DNA from 3 places in the Arthrobacter sp. YAF17 genome. Region 3 is predicted to be linked to each of the others. Evidence: predicted binding sites of a transcription regulator. Region 3 holds the regulator's gene; each other region holds the start of a gene.
What was found. Region 3 encodes HrcA, which represses chaperone genes, less so after heat shock. Its sites were predicted from a motif close to TTNGCACTCGNNNNNNNCGAGTGCNAA; they were not measured.
Positions count from the first base shown of each region.

Region 1: AB4Y67_RS03565 (FmdB family zinc ribbon protein) is a predicted target of HrcA. The motif match lies at 3,650-3,676, and genes of this name have one in related genera.
Region 2: groES (co-chaperone GroES) is a predicted target of HrcA. The motif match lies at 3,766-3,792, and genes of this name have one in related genera.

Region 1 covers NZ_JBFRDB010000002.1:119,014-125,121, forward strand. The annotation lists gene AB4Y67_RS03555 (AAA family ATPase) at 1-2,285, shown strand, start outside; gene AB4Y67_RS03560 (RcpC/CpaB family pilus assembly protein) at 2,359-3,186, opposite strand; gene AB4Y67_RS03565 (FmdB family zinc ribbon protein) at 3,311-3,562, opposite strand; gene AB4Y67_RS03570 (5-formyltetrahydrofolate cyclo-ligase) at 3,710-4,345, opposite strand; gene galU (UTP--glucose-1-phosphate uridylyltransferase GalU) at 4,442-5,359, shown strand; gene AB4Y67_RS03580 (GNAT family N-acetyltransferase) at 5,365-5,985, shown strand; gene AB4Y67_RS03585 (hypothetical protein) at 6,103-6,108, shown strand, end outside.
Region 2 covers NZ_JBFRDB010000002.1:95,841-101,948, reverse strand. The annotation lists gene AB4Y67_RS03495 (acyltransferase family protein) at 1-396, opposite strand, end outside; gene AB4Y67_RS03490 (DUF389 domain-containing protein) at 544-1,512, shown strand; gene groL (chaperonin GroEL) at 1,623-3,233, opposite strand; gene groES (co-chaperone GroES) at 3,314-3,610, opposite strand; gene AB4Y67_RS03475 (hypothetical protein) at 4,044-4,475, opposite strand; gene AB4Y67_RS03470 (THUMP-like domain-containing protein) at 4,533-5,753, shown strand; gene AB4Y67_RS03465 (shikimate 5-dehydrogenase) at 5,779-6,108, opposite strand, start outside.
Region 3 covers NZ_JBFRDB010000001.1:449,899-456,006, forward strand. The annotation lists gene AB4Y67_RS02140 (GerMN domain-containing protein) at 443-1,336, shown strand; gene AB4Y67_RS02145 (16S rRNA (uracil(1498)-N(3))-methyltransferase) at 1,508-2,329, opposite strand; gene dnaJ (molecular chaperone DnaJ) at 2,332-3,459, opposite strand; gene hrcA (heat-inducible transcriptional repressor HrcA) at 3,559-4,572, opposite strand; gene AB4Y67_RS02160 (DUF3097 domain-containing protein) at 4,804-5,652, shown strand; gene AB4Y67_RS02165 (DUF4870 domain-containing protein) at 5,796-6,108, shown strand, end outside.

The DNA of each region.
Region 1 (6,108 bases), on a different contig from region 3:
GCCTGGCGGAGATCATCGGCCTGTACCGCGAACTCGAAGCAGAACTGGCCGAAATGGGCCAGGCCGTGAGGCACACAGCGGCGGGCGGCGAGCTGCACAACACGCCCTATGAGCAACTCATAGAGCGCCTGGAGCGGCTGGTGGCCGACACCGGGACGCTGGAGACCCTGCCGGAGCGGACGCTCCTGGTGGAGAACATGCGCGAGCATGGCCTCGGCGAACTTCTCGCCGACCTTGCCGAACGCGAAGTTCCGGCCGGATCCGTGGCCGCGGAGCTCGAGCTCGCCTGGTGGCAGTCCGCGCTGGAAGCCATGATCAGCGGGGATGACTACCTGGCTATGTCCGACGGCGACGCCCTCCGCCAGCTGGAAGCCGAGTACCGTCTCGCGGACAACGCCCACATCGCCAGCGGCGCGGCCCGACTGCGCTGGAAGCTTGCAGAACGCTGGCGGGCCGCCATCGCTGAGCACCCGCGCCAGGCGGAGCTGCTCCGCAGCCTGCTCAAGGACGGCAGGGTCACACTGTCGGCCTTGACCGGGCAGGCCCCGGAACTGCTGCCCATGCTGGTCCCCGTGTGGTCGGTCAGCCCCTACCTCCTGACCGCGGTACTGCCGGCGACACAGCGGTTCGACGCCGTCGTCATCCTTGATGCCGAGGCGACGTCGCTGCAGGCTGTCCTGCCGGCCCTCGCCCGCGCCCAACAGGTCATTGCCTTTGGTGACGACCGGATCGCCAGCCCGCGCACCTTCACCGTCAGTGTGGAGCGGCTCGCCGCCGGCGAAAGCTCCCACCAGGGTGTCGAGAGCGCCTACAAGGCGCTGGCCGCCGTCTTGCCCGTCTGGAACCTGCGGAACGTCTACCGTGCCGTTGACGAAGACCTCGTGCGGCAACTGAGCAAGGGCTTCTACGACAGCGGGCTGCGCCGGTTGCCGGAGGGCCAGTCCGCCACCGGCCTGGACCGCGCCCTGACCGTCGAGTACCTGCCGGACGGCACCGGACTGCCCAGCGCGGACCACGACGGCGTCGAATCCGTCGTGGCCGAGGTGAACCGTGCGGTGGAACTTGTTTTCGAACACGCCCGCCTGCGGCCTCGGACTTCGCTGGCCGTTGTCACCGGCAGCCTCCGGCACGCTGCCCGGATCGGCGAGTCCATCCGGCTTCAGCTGCCCAACCATCCGCTGCTGGCCGGCTTCTTCACGGCCGGGGAGGAATCCTTCCGGGTGGTGGACCTGGAACGCGCCCAGGGCCTGGTCCGCGATCACGTGATCTTTTCACCGGGCTATGGCCGCACCCCGCACGGGCGCGCATTGCACAGCCTCGGTCCGCTGTCCGCGGACGGCGGACGGGCCAGGTTCGCCCTCGCCATGACACGGGCGCGCCGGTCCCTGCACGTGCTGAGCTGCTTCCGTCCCGAGGACCTGGACGTGACCCGGCTGAGCCACGGAGCAGTGGACTTCTACGAACTCCTGGACCGGGAAATCGCCGGCAACTCCGATCTTGGCAGCCCGGCGTCGCGCGCCGCCGCCAGCGAACAGGCCCTGGGGGCAGATCCCCTTGTGGCTGACCTCGGCGACCGGCTCCGCGCCCGGGGCGCCCGGGTCTGGCACCAGTACGACGGCGCCCTGAACATGGTGGCCGCAGCCGACCCGCTGAGCACCCTCGGACAGGACGACGCCGAAATTCCCTGGCCCGTGGCCATTGAGTCCGACGGCACCGAGCAGTACCGCAGGCTGACCGTCCGCGAACGCAGCAGGCTGCGCCCGCAGCTCCTGGAGCGACTTGGCTGGCGTTACATGCCACTATGGACCATAGAGGTCTTCACCGATCCTTCGGCCTGCGCCGACCGCATCGGCGGGTACCTTGGCCTGGAGAAACCGGCCGTAACGCACCGGAAGCAGGCCTCGCCGGGATTCTTTGACGACGACGTCGAGAACCTGGCCGTGAACGAAGCGCAGGCCGCGGAGGAGCGGCCGCCGTCCGGGTGGCCGGACGGCGCGCAATATTACAGAACAGATCAGGGCAGTAAGGAGGCCGGCGGCATGACTGCAGACGGCGATACCCGAAACAGCGGCGAATCCCGGAACGACGGCGAGATCCAGACCAGCGAGGAAACCCGGGACCGCGGCCGGGACAACCTTTCGCAGCCGGCCGCGCCGGCAACCGTCCCTGCCGGCGTGCTGCCGAACAGAGCCGCCGAAGACGATCCGCGGCGCTGGGGCGACGAGCCGGGCGGTTACGACCACGACTCCTGGCTGCAGGAGCAAAAGCCTCCGCACTGGGGCTAAGGGACCGACCCGGGACGAACCTCGGGCAGCGGCCCCGGCGGAGTTGCGGACGGGCTGCGGCCGCTCTGCCCGGCTAGCCCGGTACGGCCCCCACCAGGACAAAGAACAGCTTCCCCTGCGTGGAAGCGCCGGCGAGACGGCGTGCCTCATCGGCATCGGCAGCGACGACCATGAGGCCCTCCGTTTCCCCGGCGGCCAGCCACTGGCCCGCCTCGTTGCCGTGCCCGGAGGTCCACAGCACCGGCACTGCCGCAGCCAGCACCTGGGACGCAGCCGTCTGGTCAAAGGTGCCGCCGGTTGTCATGACCACATTAACGAGTTGTCCGGGGGAGAGCAGCTGGATTGATGCGGGATCGGCCATCCGGAGCGGTACGGCGGCCGTTCCCGGAGGGCTTCCCGCCAGCAGGCCGGGCCCAAGAAGTTGCGAATCGGACAGCAGCTGGCCCTTCCGGAGCGCCACGGCAAGCTGCTTGCCGTGCGGTGAATCGTTGCCGCCAAAGCTGCCCGCCGGCACGAGGTCCCGCGGGACGCTCAGCAGGGTCAGGTCTTCCGGGCCGAGTACCTCCCCGGACGGCAGGTCCCTGGCAGCGGCGAAGGCGGAGACCGTGAAGGCCGGGGCCGGCGTGAGCTGCTGCACGGTGATGCCCGCCGCGATGCACAGCAGCAGTGCCACAGTCAGCCGCCGGTTGCGCTCCAGCCAGCGGACCAGACGGCGGAAGGGCCGGCCGGCGGGTTTCCGTGCCCGCGGCGGACTCCCCGAGTTCCGGCCGCCGGAACTGCGCCCAACGGAACGGGCGCCGAACGCGGGAAGCGAGGGGCGCAAGGCACCGCGAAGCAGGGCACGAAGGATTTCCGCCGGGAAGTTGCCGGCGGCCGGGACGGAACGCGCAACGGTGGCCATGGTGCGACCCTACGCATCGGCGGGAACGCCGGGCGGGCGCAGTTTGGGCTATGTGGAGAAACGGCCAAGACATTCCGCGGTCAGGCGGCAATCCGCTGCGGACCCGCAACCGTGCGGGCAGTACCTAGCTTGCGGAAGCCGCGGCGGGCGCCGGAGTTGCAGCCGGGGCAGGAGCCGGGGAAACCGTGCTGCCCTTGGTGTCGCGTGAGTCGGTCCGGTAGAAACCGGAGCCCTTGAAGACGACGCCCACGCTGTTGAACTTCTTGCGGAGCGTGCCCTGGCACTCGGGGCAGGACGTGAGGGAGCTGTCGGTGAACGACTGCACGATCTCGAAGGCGTGGCTGCAGTCCTTGCAGGCGTATGCATACGTGGGCACTGGAAATCCTCACTCTGGGACAAACGAGCAGGTCCCGTGCTGTCCGGTCCGGATTGCTGCCGGGATGTCTCCGGCGGAATCCGTGACTTAGCAGTCGCAGGGCCTGAGTGCTAATTCTATCACCCCGGCCGCGCGGCCCCTCATGCGCTATGGCTGCAGCGGGAGCAGGCCGCCCGGGGTCAGGGCGGCGGCCACCTTCCGGTCGAAGGACTCTGCCGGGATGCTGCCGGCCGGAAGCACCTCGCTGTCGAAGACGACCGCGGCTGTCGGCAGGGGCGGCAACAACCCGCCGTCGGACGCCCCGGCCCGGGACGGCAGGAGGGCCGTCAGCGCCGCCAGGAACTTGTCGTAGTACCCGCCGCCTTGACCGATCCGGTTCCCGGAAAAATCGACGGCGGTGGCAGGCAGGACGATGCCGTGCGCGTGCAGCATGACCGTTGTGCCGTGGCGTTCTCCCGCGGGCTCCTGGATCGGCGCATAGCGGCTTCGGACCGATTCGGAGGCCGGCGTCCAGTACACCCAGCTCAGCTCCAGGCCGGGTTCGCAGACCGGGAGCAGGAGCCTGTGCCCTGCCTCATGCAACGCCGTCAGCAGGGGAAGCGTCGGCGGCTCGGAACCCACGCCCAGATAGGCGGCAAAGGTGCCCGGGCGGCCGCCGGTCAGGCCGGAAGCCCATGCAAGGCCGTGCCGGGCGATGTCCGTCCCGGCATTCGACAGGCCGGCGTTCGTCAGCGCGGCGCGCCTGGCCCGGTGGCCGGCCCGGATCTCTTCTTTTGACGCCATGACGCCCCGTCCCTCCGCGTGATGCAGCCGGGAGAGGAGGTTCTCCGGCGGCTCGAATGATTACGCAATGTTTGGTCCCTCCGTTAGATTAGTCGAGTGACTACACTCAACGCTCCGGTCCGCAAGGCCGTCATTCCCGCAGCCGGCCTCGGCACCAGGTTCCTCCCGGCCACGAAGGCCATGCCGAAGGAAATGCTGCCCGTCGTGGACAAACCGGCCATCCAGTACGTCGTCGAGGAAGCCGTCAACGTCGGCCTGAACGACATCCTGATGATCACCGGACGCAACAAGCGCGCGCTGGAGGACCACTTCGACCGTGTCCCCGCGCTGGAAGCCACCCTCGAGGACAAAGGCGACACCGCCAAGCTCGCGTCCATCCAGGCCGCCAGCAACCTGGGTGACATCCACTACGTGCGCCAGGGCGATCCGATGGGCCTGGGCCACGCCGTCCTCCGCGCCAAGCAGCACGTAGGTTACGAACCCTTCGCCGTCCTTCTGGGCGATGACCTGATCGACGCCCGCGACGAACTGCTCAGCACCATGATCGAAGTTCAGGCCAAGACCGGCGGCTCGGTTGTTGCCCTGATCGAGGTGGATCCGTCCCAGATCAGCGCCTATGGCTGCGCCGACATCCAGGCGATAGCGGGTGAAGAGTATGTCCGCATCAACCAGCTCGTGGAGAAGCCCGACGTCGACGACGCCCCGTCCAACCTCGCGGTGATCGGCCGCTACGTCCTCCACCCGGCAGTGTTCGAGGTTCTGGAACGCACCGAGCCCGGCCGTGGCGGCGAAATCCAGCTGACGGACGCACTCCAGGAGCTCGCGGCTGGCGACGGCGAAGGCTACGGCGTGTACGGCGTCGTCTTCCGCGGCCGCCGCTACGACACCGGCGACAAGCTCAGCTACCTCAAGGCCTGCGTGCAGCTCGCCTGCGACAGCGACGACCTCGGCCCCGGCCTGCGGGAATGGCTGCCCGAGTTCGCCGCCAGCCTCGCGCCCAGCCTGACCAAATAACTCCCGTGGGGGGCAGCTTCGCCTGGCCGGCGACCCTTGAGTGCGGCGACCTCGTGTTGCGCCCCATCCGGTACCGGGACCGCAAGGAATGGACCGAGGTCCGCTCCCGCAACAGCGAGTGGCTGGCCCCCTGGGAAGCGTCCAACCCCGTTCCCGGGGGTGGTCTGCCCGACTACCGCCAGATGGTTCGTTCCCTCAAGGCCCAGGCCGCCCAGGCAACGGCTCTGCCGTTCCTGATCACGGCGTGGACCCCGGGCTTCCGCGAACCCGTGATCGTTGGCCAGCTGACGGTGTCCTCCATCGTGTGGGGCTCGGCAATGATGGCCACGCTCGGATATTGGGTCGACAAGGACCGGGCGGGCCAGGGCATTGCCCCGACCGCTGTGGCATTGGCAACGGACTACTGCTTCCGGACGCTCGGGCTGCACCGGATGGAGATCAACATCCGTCCCGAAAACGGACCCAGCCTGCGCGTGGTCGAGAAACTCGGCTTTCGCGACGAGGGTTACCGGCCGCGGTACCTGCATATCAACGGTGAATGGGCGGACCACCGCAGCTTCGCGCTGACCTCCGAAGAAGTCCCCGGGGGGCTGCTGGCACGCTGGCTGCAGAGCCGTCCCGCGTGAGCGGCCAGAGCCCGCCTGACCAGCCCTTACGCCTTAAATCCACTCAATTGGCAGTTGTCCTGCGACACACCGGGGACAATGCCGCCCAGTACCGCCCATTGCTCATACGGTTTTGATGTGGAC
Region 2 (6,108 bases), on a different contig from region 3:
GTTCTGCCGGTAGAACAGTGAGGCCCACGCCTGGTCCAGCACGTCCGGCCAGCGGCTCTGGGGCAGGACCAGCCGGGTCCCGACCAGGACGCCAAGGATCACGACGACGACGGCCGGCAACAGCCGCTTGAGCAGGTGAAGCCAGTGGCCCGCCAGACGCAGGGGCTTGCCGCTTTCGACCTTGCGGGCGAAGCTGAGGGTCATCAGGAAGGCCGAGATCAGCAGGAAGATGTCGACGCCGCCGGAGACCCGGCCGAGCCACACGTGGTAAGTGACCACCATGAGGACTGCGAGGGCTCGGAGGCCCTGGACCTCGGGCCGGTAGCCTGCTTTTGCGCGTACCTCGGAACCCGGGTCCGCTGCCTGCGGGCCGGCCGTTGTTCGCTCGTTCGACACAAGAAGCCCCTTCAGGCAGGTTTCCAAAACGTCAATGTTACCGAACCGTAATTTGTCTGGCCAATCACGGCGGCGAGGGGGCCTCCTCTCCGCCCGTGTTCAGCGGTTCCGGCGGCTACCCTGTAACGAGCCAGAGGAGGCCGCATCGTGATCGCACAACTGCGCATTTGTGTCCCGGAAGAGTTGTCCGACGCCGTAGTGAACTGCTCCACCGACGTGGTTGGCGTCGCCGAGGTGTCCCGCCAGCCGGGCGCGTCCGTTCTCCCTCCGGGGGATGTCATCCATGTCCTGCTGGCGCGGGAGTCCGTGGAGCGGCTGGTGGAGAAGCTCCATCTCCTGAATGTCCAGGAGCAGGGGTCGATCTCGGTCACCATGCCGGAGCTGGTGCTCTCCGACCGGGCGGACAAGGCCAGCGCCGACGCGCCCGGCGAAGGCGCGGACGCCGTGATCTGGGACGAGGTGTCCCGGCAGACGGGCGAAGACTCGAGGCTGACGTGGAGCTTCCTTGCCTTCCTCATCCTGGCGACCCAGCTGGTGGCCATCGGCATCGTCACGGACTCGACAATTCTGATCGTCGGAGCGATGGCTGTGGGTCCTGAGTTCGGCCCGCTGGCGGCGCTGGCCGTGGCGCTCGTGCGGCGGCAATGGAGCCTGGGCCGGCGCGCCGCGCTCGCCCTCGGCGTCGGATTCCCCGTCGCCATGCTGGCAGCGGCTTTCACGGCCTGGCTCTCCGTCCCGCTGGGCCTCTTCCCCGCCGATGTCCTGGACCGGGGCTCGGCAGCAGACTTTATCTACCACCCGGGTCCGTACTCGCTGATCGTCGCCGTGCTGGCCGGCATCGCCGGAATGCTGTCCGTGATCACCGGGCGCTCCGCCGCCCTGACCGGCGTCTTCATTTCCGTGACGACGGTCCCCGCCGCCGGATTCGTGGCCGTCGCGCTGGTGCTGGGCGAGTATGAGAAAGCGGCGGGTTCCGCCCTTCAACTGGCCCTGAACCTGGTGGGCATCGTGGCGGCGGCCGTTGCCGTGCTGGTCTTCTACCGCCTCGTCACCAAACGGCTGCCCGACGCCGCGGCGGTGCGCCTGAGGCGCAAGACACCGCGGGCGCAGCGCTAGGCACCCGGCCCTCCTGGGGCAGGACGGGGCAGGCCGGCGCACACCCGGGCGGGCACAGCAAAGGCCGGCCCGGCTGACGCCGGACCGGCCTGGACTGCAGCGGCTTGGAGCTAGTGGCTGTGGCCCGCGTGCGCGTCTTCGTCAGCCGGCTTCTCGACCACGAGGGTTTCCGTGGTGAGCACCAGTGCCGCGATGGAAGCCGCGTTGCGGAGGGCCGCACGCGTTACCTTCACGGGGTCGATGACGCCGGCCGCGATCAGGTCTTCGTAGACGCCACTCTTGGCGTTGAAGCCCTGGTTGACAGCCGATTCGGCCACCTTGGCGACGACGACATAGCCGTCGAAGCCGGCGTTCTGGGCGATCCAGCGCAGCGGCTGGGTCAGCGCCCGGCGGACGATGCCAACAGCAGCGGCAGCGTCGCCTTCGAGTGCCTGGACAGCCGGGTCCTCGTCGAGCGCCTTGAGGGCGTGGATGAGGGCGGAGCCGCCGCCGGCAACGATGCCTTCTTCAAGGGCAGCGCGGGTCGAGGACACGGCGTCCTCGATGCGGTGCTTCTTTTCCTTCAGCTCGACCTCGGTGGCAGCGCCAACCTTGATCACGCCGATGCCGCCGGCCAGCTTGGCCAGGCGTTCCTGCAGCTTTTCCTTGTCCCAGTCGGAATCGGTGCGGGTCAGCTCGGCGCGCAGCTGGGAAACCCGGGCTGCGACGTCCTCGGCCGATCCGGCGCCGTCAACGATGGTGGTGTTGTCCTTGGTCACCGTGATGCGCCGGGCAGTACCCAGCACCTCGAGGCCGACCGTGTCCAGGCTGAGGCCCAGTTCCGGCGAGACAACCTGCGCACCGGTAAGGGTGGCGATGTCCTGCAGCATGGCCTTGCGGCGGTCGCCGAAGCCCGGCGCCTTGACGGCAACAACGTTCAGGGTGCCGCGGATGCGGTTGACGATCAGCGTGGACAGAGCCTCGCCGTCAACGTCTTCGGCAATGATGAACAGCGGCTTGGAGCTCTGCAGCGCCTTCTCCAGCAGCGGCAGGAAGTCCTGGACGGAAGAAATCTTGCCCTGGTTGATCAGGATCAGCGCGTCTTCGAGGACTGCTTCCTGGCGTTCCGCGTCGGTGACGAAGTACGGGGACAGGTAGCCCTTGTCGAACTGCATGCCCTCGGTGAGGACCAGTTCGGTCTGCGTGGTGGAGGATTCCTCGATGGTGATCACACCATCCTTGCCGACCTTGCCGAATGCCTCGGCCAGGAGCTCGCCGACCTCGTCGCTCTGGGCGGAGATGGAGGCGACGTTGGCGACCTGGGTGCCTTCGACCGGGCGGGCGTTTTCGAGCAGGCGGGCGGCGACGGCCTCGACAGAGACCTCGATGCCGCGCTTAATCTGGCCCGGGGCGGCGCCGGCCGCAACGTTGCGGAGGCCTTCCTTGACGAGGGCCTGGGCCAGCACCGTAGCGGTGGTGGTGCCGTCGCCGGCAACGTCGTTGGTCTTGGTGGCGACCTCCTTGGCAAGCTGCGCGCCAAGGTTCTCGTACGGGTCGTCCAGCTCGACTTCACGGGCGATGGTGACGCCGTCGTTGGTGATCGTGGGGGCGCCCCACTTCTTGTCCAGCACGACGTTGCGGCCGCGCGGGCCGAGCGTCACCTTGACCGTGTTGGCGAGCTTATCGATGCCGGCTTCAAGCGACCGGCGGGCAGCGTCGTTAAACGCAAGCTGCTTTGCCATGGTTTTGTCCTTTCAAGACAGAACCCCGCGCAACTGATCCATTCAATGCGAAAGGGTCTGCTGCACGGGGTCCAAGAGAGTTACTTTACGACGATCGCGAGAACGTCGCGGGCGGAGAGCACGAGGTACTCGGTGCCGCCGGTCTTGACTTCGGTTCCACCGTACTTGGAGTAGATGACGACGTCGCCAACGGCAACATCGATGGGAACGCGGTTGCCGTTGTCGTCAAAGCGGCCGGGGCCTACTGCAACAACTTCGCCTTCCTGCGGCTTTTCCTGCGCGGAGTCCGGGATAACCAGGCCGGAAGCCGTGGTCTGCTCGGCTTCGAGCGGGCGGACAACAATACGATCCTCAAGAGGCTTAATAGAGACCGACAAGGACCTCTCCTATTCGTCAGCAAATTCGTGGACTTTAAAGCTGTGGTGCCCAGGCGTACAGACCGTCGTCGCGGTGCCGGCAGCAGCCTGGCTGTCAAGCTTCAGGTGTTAGCACCCTCCTAGGGAGAGTGCTAATGACGACTCTATGTAAGTAGTTAGCACTCGGTCAAGGTGAGTGCCAGAAGTTCGTTCCCGGTGAACGCTTTTACCCGGTGGACATGCCGGTTTGTTCGGGACCGTCAGAGGGACATGCCCATTTTTCGCGGGCTGCGCAGAGGGACATGTCCATACCTTGTTGCGGCCGATGGACACATTGGCATCATGCCCCCTGCCCGCGCCAAGCAATTGACATGCCCCGCGGTTCAAGGGCTTCGCGGAGGGACATGTTCACCCGGAATGACGGGAGCGGGGCATGTCCAGCAGGCGTTGGTGACTACCGGCCGCCGAGGTCCTCGAAGTCCACGTCCTCGCCGTTGTCCTCGTCGTCCGGGCCCGGCTCGTTGCGGTGCCGGTACAGCACCAGGCCTCCCGCCGCAGCCAGGACAATTCCGGTGATCAGGAAAACGATGCCGCCGATGCGGGCCGCGGCGTAGCTCTCGCGGATGGACTTCGCCTCGTCGGTGGCGTCCGTAACGTCCTTGCCGCCGACCGAATAGACGGTGGCGTTGAAGGAGTCCAGGAAGAAGATGATGACCAGCAGCGCCGCGCAGACGACCGCGATGACGGCTCCGGCGATCAGTGCCGGCCGGGCGTAGCGGGCGAGCCCCTGGCGGGCGGGACGGCCGCCGTCGGCGTCCTGCTGTGCGGCGTCGACCTCCCGGTAGTTTTCGTCCGTGCCGTCGTTTGCTGCGCCGCTGTCATCCATGCCGTCAAGCCTATCGGGCGCACGGCCCCACCGGCGCCCTGAACTAGGCTTGTGACCATGGCTGACGCACCGCAGGACCAGATAGCCCCGCTCCTTAACCCCGAAGGCTGGGAGCTGCTGGCGTCGCTGGGCCCGTACCGGGAGGACGAGGCGTTCCGCCTCAACGCCTCCCTCCGGAAGGCCGGCCACTCCCCCGAACTCGTCTCCGCCGTACTCACCCAGTCCCGGCTCCGAACCAAGGCGGAAGCCAAGTTCGGCGAGTTCGCCCGGCAGATGATCTTCACCCAGGCGGGCCTGGAGCAGGCCACCCGGCTTACCGTGGCGGCCCGGCACGCGCAGCGCTTCGCGGAGGCCGGCGTGCAGCACGTGGCTGATCTCGGCTGCGGCCTCGGCGCCGACGCCATGGCGCTCGCCTCGCTGGACCTGACCGTTACGGCGGTGGAAATGGATGAGACGACGGCGGCCTGCGCCACGATGAACCTGATCCCCTTCCGGAACGCCACAGTGGTCCATGCCGATGCGACGACGGTGCCCCTCGACGCAATGGACGGAGTCTGGCTGGATCCGGCGCGCCGCACCACCTCCACCTCGGGCACCAAGCGGATCTGGGATCCGGAGGACTTCTCCCCGCCGCTGTCCTTCGTTGAGTCGCTGGCCGGCGCCGGCCTGGCCGTGGGCGTGAAGATGGGCCCGGGCATGCCGCACGACTCTGTCCCCAAGGGCTGCGAAGCCCAGTGGGTGTCCGTTGGCGGGGACGTCACCGAAGTGGCGTTGTGGTTCAACGCGGTCCGGCGTCCGGGGATCCGGCGGGCGGCGCTCCTGCTCGGCCCCGCCGGGGCGGCGGAGCTCACCAGTTCTGAGGACTTCGACGGCGGCCCGGCCGCCCCGGTGGGGCCCGTCGAGGGATACCTGTATGAGCCCGACGGCGCCGTCATCCGCGCCGGGCTGGTGGCGGACGTCGCGCTCCAGCTGGGCGGGCACCTCGTGGACGAGCACATCGCCTACATCTGCGCCCCGGAACTGCGCGACACGCCCTTCGCCCGGGCCTACAAGGTGCTGGACGTGATGCCCTACAACGTCAAGGCACTCAAGGCCTGGGTCAAGGACCAGGGCATCGGAGTCCTGGATATCAAGAAGCGCGGCACGTCGGTCACCCCGGAAGAGCTCCGCAAACAGCTCCTCCCGGGCGGCGGAAAGAACAAGGGCAGGAAAACGGCCACCCTGGTCCTCACCAGGATCGGCGAGGAGCGGGTGGCCGTTTCGGTGGAACCGGTCTAGGGCTGGTTCTCCGGATTCCGGCGGGCTACTGGGCCCGCATGAAGTCCTCGGCTGCCCGGACCCGTTCGTCGCTGGGCCGGATCCCGGTATACAGCACAAACTGCTCCAGCGCCTGGATGGTGGCGACTTCGGCGCCGGTGATCACGGTTTTGCCGGCCGCCCGGGCGGCCTTGATCAGCGGGGTCTCGGCCGGGAGCGCGACGACGTCGAAGACCACCTTCGCGGCGTCCACTGCCTCCGGGGGGAAGGACAGGGAGTCGGCCTCGGGGCCTCCCGCCATACCGACAGGGGTCACGTTGATGATCAGGTCGGCGGCCGCGGACGAATCGACGTCGGCGCGCCAGGCAAAGCCGTA
Region 3 (6,108 bases):
CTTTTATCTTACGCCAGTGACTGGCTGCGTATGCCGCCGGCCTGACGGCTTGTCGAGCCAGCCTCGGCCCCGGTGTCTGCTGTGTTTATGACTGCGTTCATGACTGCGTGTCTGGCTGCGTTTTCGGGCTGTGCTTCTGGCTGTGATTCTGACTGTGATTCTGACTTCGTTTCCGGATTTAGGTATCAACTTCGCATCGGCCTCATATCGTTCCCGTTGCAGTTCCGGCCCGCCGGCCGAATCCCCGGATTCGTGCCGGACCCGTGTGCCATGCTGGAAATTGGCCACCGGCACGGCGCTTGCAGCCCGGCTGCTGGCGCATGGACCGGCAACACCGGCAGACAAACGCCGGCACACGAACACCAAGCAGATAAGGGCAGCGGCGATCAGACGACGCGGGATCGGACAGACAACAGCAGCAGGCGCGCGGATACGACCGCGCATGCTGCTGCTGATGCTGCCCGCTGCGCTTGTCCTGTCCGGCTGTGTGGCCACTCCCCAGCCCGGCATCACGAACTCCAACACTCCCTCGCAGGTGATGTCCGCCCAGGCATCGGCGGCGACCACGAGTGCGCCGCTGGAGACCACGCAGGCTTCCAACAAGGCGCCGGTCTACTGGATCGGCCGGAGCAATGACAACACGTTCCTCTACCGGGAGTTCCGTGACGTCCCGGAACAGGACAACCCGGTCACCCGGGCGCTTCGCGTGATGATGTCGCAGAAGCCGCTCGATCCGGACTTCTTCACGCCCTGGCAGAACCCCAAGAAGCTGGCGTCCTCCATCTCGGGCAAGAACGTCATCACCGTCGACATGTCCGCGGACGCATTCAACAGCAATGTGGATCCTGCCATGGCCGAGCGCGCGGTCCAGCAGCTCGTGTACACCGCGACGGCGGCCGCCGCCAGCGCCGGGCTGATCGACTCCGGCCAGCAGATCCAGGTGGTGGTGCTCGTGGACGGTCACACCGACTACGTCGCCTTCAACCACGTCCGCCTCGGCGCCCCGACCTCGCGCAGCACCGGGATGGTCGCCCCGGTCTGGATCATTGATCCCCAGGAAGGTACCTCCCTCGCGGACGGCGCCGTCAAGGTCTCCGGCCGCAGCACAGCTCCGGGAGGCGAGCTCCGGTGGGAGATCCTGCGGATCGACGGCAGCATCAAGACCAGCTACCTGAAAGGTACGGTCACCGCCTCCGCCGAGGCCGGCCAATCGGGTGCCTTCAGCCTCTCGGTAAACCTCGGGCCTGGCAACTACGAGGTCAGGGTGTCCCAGCTTGAGGCCGGCAACCCGGCCGGCGAACTGAACGTCGACACCCGCGGGTTCACGGTCAAGTAGCCCGACCCCTGCCCGAACCCGTCCGCGGCCCCGTAACGGCCCTCCTGAACGCTCAGAACGGCGGTGTGGGCCCACTCCGCCAGGGTTCCCTGGCCGAGTTTGCGAGGCGAGGGTGCCGGTGGGGAGGGTGCCGGTGGGGAGCAGTCGATTGCTTCTTAAGCCGGTCCCGGGCTACCAGCGGCCCAGAATATCGCTGGCGAGGACCGTCGCGGCGGGGCCCGCCGTGGACGACCGCAGCACATGGTGTCCCAGCAGGGCCGTCACGGCGCCGGCGTCGCAGAGCCTGGTCACTTCGCGCGGGCTGATGCCGCCCTCGGGACCCACGATCAGCAGCACCTCGCGGCCCCCGCGGGACCCGTCGCCCTCGGTCAGGTCGGCAGCAGGCAAGTCAGCAACAGGCAATTCACCAGCGGAGTCGGCCTGCCAGGCCCCCAGCACCTCGCGCAGCGGACGCACGGCGTCCTCGTGCAGGATGATCGCGAGGTCCGCGGCGGCCACCGCCGCCTGCAGCCCGGCGCCGTCGACGGCGGAGCGAACTTCCGGGATCCATGCCCGCCTGGCCTGCTTCGCCGCTGCCGTGACCACCGACTGCCACTTGGCGTGCGCCTTCGCCGCACGCTCGGCCTTCCAGCGGACGATCGACCGTTCGGCCTGCCACGGCACAACCGCGTCGATTCCCAGCTCGGTGGCGGTCTCGGCCGCGAGCTCGTCCCGGTCGCCTTTCGCGAGAGCCTGGACGAGGACCAGCCGCACCGCTGGCCGGGGCTCCTCGAAGAGCCCGGAGCAATGCACCGTCAGCTCATTCGGGGCGACGGCGGCGACGGCGCCGGTCAGGCGCTTGCCGGCGCCGTCGGCGATGTCCACAGGCTCCCCCACGGCAAGACGCTTCACCGTGACGGCATGGCGGGCTTCAGGTCCGTCGAGAACGAAGTCGGAACCGGGAACCAGCCCGTCCAAAGTGCCGGGGGCAGTGAAAAAGACCGGGTTGCTCACCGCTACAGGTTACCGAGCCGGTCCCGAAGCTTCGCGAAGACCCCGCCGCTCGCTGCGAGCTTCCCTTCGGTGAACTGCTCACCGCGCAGCTTCGCGAGCTGGCGGAGCAGGTCCTCCTGGGCGGCGTCGAGCTTGGCGGGGGTGTCCACCTGAAGGTGGACCTTGAGGTCGCCGCGGCCGTAGCCGCGCAGGTGGGTGACGCCGAGCCCGCGCAGCGTAATGACCTCACCGGACTGGGTGCCCGCCTTGACGTCGATCTCCTGCTGGCCGTCGAAGGTGTCGAGGGTGAGCTCGGTGCCCAGCGCCGCCGCCGTCATGGGGATGTTGAGGCTGGCGTGAAGGTCGTCGCCGTCGCGCACGTACGTGGCGTCGTTGTTGACCCGGATCTCCACGTAGAGGTCGCCGGCGGGGCCGCCGGCAGGGCCGGCCTCGCCCTGGCCGGAGAGCTGGATGCGGGTGCCGGTGGCGACGCCGGCAGGGACCTTGACCGTCAGGGAGCGCCGGCTGCGGATCCGGCCTTGGCCGGCGCATTCGTTGCAGGGGTCCTTGATGACAGTGCCGAAGCCCTCGCAGGAACCGCAGGGCGCTGCGGTCATGACCTGGCCGAGGATGGAACGGACGGCGCGCTGGACCTGGCCGCTGCCGCCGCAGATGTCGCAGCGTTCCGGGTGGCTGCCTTCACGGCAGCATGAGCCCTCACACGTGGGGCAGGTGACAGCCGTGTCGACTTCGAGTTTCTTGTTGACGCCGAACACGGCGTCGCGGAGGTCGATCCGGACGCTGATCAGGGCGTCCTGGCCGCGGCGGACCCGTGAGGCCGGTCCGGCCTGGCCGCCGGCGCCGAAGAAGGTCTCGAAAATGTCCTGGAACGCGAAGCCCTGGCCGGAGTAGCTGCCGCCGCCGAAACCGTTGTCGGTGCCGTTCTCGTTGCCCGTGGTGTCGTAGATCCGGCGCTTCTGCGGATCGGACAGGACCTCGTAGGCGTGCGTGACCGCCTTGAACCGGTCCGAAGCGTCATCCCCGGGGTTCACGTCCGGGTGGAGGGTCCGCGCCAGTTTGCGGTAGGCCTTCTTGATCTCTTCGCCCGTAGCTTCGCGGGAGACTCCAAGAACGTCGTAATGGCTGCTCAAAGTTGTATCTCTTCCTTTTTGTACTGCCGGTGGGGCACTGCCTGTTAGGGGCAAGAAGTCTGGTGTCAGAATGTCTGGACGGGCGCGGTGTGCCGTCCGTCAGGGGCCGAGAATCCTTGAAAGGTAGCGGGCCACCGCACGGACGGCGGCCATGGTGGTGGGATAGTCCATCCGGGTGGGACCCAGCACGCCGACCTTCGCCGTCGCGTCCGGACCGTAACCGGTCGCCACCACGGAGGCCTCGGCGAGCCCCACGTACGGGTTCTCCCGGCCGATGCTGACCGTCACGCCCCGCGGGTCCGCGGCCATGTCGCTCAGCAGGCGGAGCATGACCACCTGTTCCTCGAGGGCTTCCAGTACCGGGCCGATGCTCAGCGGGAAGTCCACGTTGGAGCGGGCGAGGTTGGCGGTTCCGGCCATGACCATGCGCTCCTCGCGGCTGCTCGTGGCCAGCGCCTCGAGGCCGCGGGCCAGTGCCTGGGCTGCGGCGCGCCGCGCGGGCGGGCAACTGCCAACCACGGACTGCAGTGACTGCGGCAACAGGTTCAGCGGCGTCCCGGCGAGGCCGCCGAGGAACCGCGTGCGGAGTTCAGCCAGGGCCTCGTCGCCGAAGTCCTGCCCCACGTCAATGACCCGCTGTTCCACCTTGCCGGTGTCCGCGATCAGCACCATAAGCACCTTGCGGGGCGCCAGCAGGACGAATTCGATGTGCCGGACCTTGGCGCGGCTGAGATGCGGATACTGCACGACGGCGACCTGGTTTGTCAGGTGCGCGAGCAGCCGGACTGTCCGGTCCAGGACATCGTCGAGGTCGTCGGAACCCTCCAGCAGGGCCTGGATGGCGCGGCGTTCTGCCGGTGAGAGCGGCTTCACCGCCGAAATCTGGTCCACGAAGAGCCGGTAGCCCTTGTCGGTGGGGATGCGGCCGGCACTCGTGTGCGGCGCTGTGATGAGGCCCTCATCCTCCAGGGCTGCCATGTCATTGCGGATCGTGGCACTGGATACGCCCAGGTGATGCCGTTCCACAAGGGCTTTCGAGCCGACGGGTTCCCGTGAATGGACGTAGTCCTCCACGATGGCGCGCAGCACTTCGAGTTTGCGTGGTTCGCTCACGCTCCACCTCCCTTCGACTGTCCCGCATCCGGTGCCGCCGTTCGCCGGCCGCACCGCACGCTCTGCTGGCACACGGCATGTTGGTTAGCACTCGACATGCCTAAGTGCTAACCAGTCTAATATGAGTCGCCGCGTTGTTAGCATTGGATTCGCTCCGGGCGTTCTTCCCGGGGCAAGTGTTTTCGGGCACAGCCCGCCATAGCAAACCGATCACAAAGCAGTGTGGAACCGATGTCGTACCAGAACTGGGGCCCCCAGGACCTGTCCGCCCCCGCCAAGGCCCAGCTTCCGGAGGTGCCGGTGGAACGCGGCATGGTCCTCGAAGATGTGCAGTCCGGCTGGGTGGGCGCCGTGACCCGGGTGGAGAAGTCCGGCGGGATGCACGTCGTCGCCCTGGAGGACCGCCGCGGCAAGTCCCGCTCCTTCCGGCTCGGCTTCGGCTTCCTGCTGGACGGACAGCCGATCCGGCTGATGCCGCCCGCACCCCGGGCCGCTGCGGCCGCCGCCGGCAGCAGAACAGCTTCCGGCTCCGTCCGGGTGGCGGGCCAGCGCGCGCAGGTCGCCAAGGCGAGCCGGATCTGGGTGGAAGGCAAGCACGACGCCGAACTCGTCGAGAAGGTCTGGGGTGACGATCTCCGGGTGGAGGGCATCGTCGTCGAACCGCTGCACGGCATCGACGACCTCGCCGGGGCCGTGGCCGCCTTCCGGCCCGGCCCCGGGCGCCGGCTGGGTGTCCTGGTGGACCACCTGGTCCCCGATTCCAAGGAGTCCCGGATCGCCGACGCCGTCATGGCATCGCCCGGGGCGGCCGGCAACGTGCTGATCGTCGGCCACCCCTATGTGGACGTCTGGCAGGCGATCCGGCCCGGTGTGCTGGGGATCGAGAAGTGGCCGGTGATCCCCCGCGGCGTGGATTGGAAGACGGGCATCCTGATGGCTTTCGGCTGGCCGCACAGCACCAAGGAGGACATCGGGCTGGGCTGGCAAAAACTCCTCGGCGCGGTCCGCAGCTACGCCGACCTGGAACCCTCCCTGCTGGGCCGGGTGGAGGAGGTCATCGACTTCCTCACCGTTCCCTGAGGAGCCTGTCCGGGCGCCCCCGCCAGCGGGCCGATCCGCGATTCCGCGCCGAAGCAAGTATTCTTGGAACGGCGGCTGCGCTCCCGGCGCAGCCCTGGCACCCCCAGGCAGCAACGCACCACAGCAATCCGAAGGACGACACCGTGGCAGATGACGCACGCGAACAAAACGGCAACCAGGCCGGCCATGGCCAGCCCCCGTACCATGGCGTTCCGGCAAATGCTCTGCCCCTGACGGCGAACGAGGACCGTCAGTGGGCCACCCTGGCCCACTTCGGCGGCATCCTCGGCTGCGTCCCCTCGCTGCTGATCTACCTGATCTTCAGGGACCGCGGCCCGTTCACGGCCCAGGAGTCCAAGGAAGCCCTGAACTTCACGCTGCCGCCCACGATCGCAGCGGTGCTCTGCAACCTGCTGGTCTTCGTACCGGTGGTGGGCAACATCTTCGCCGTCCTCG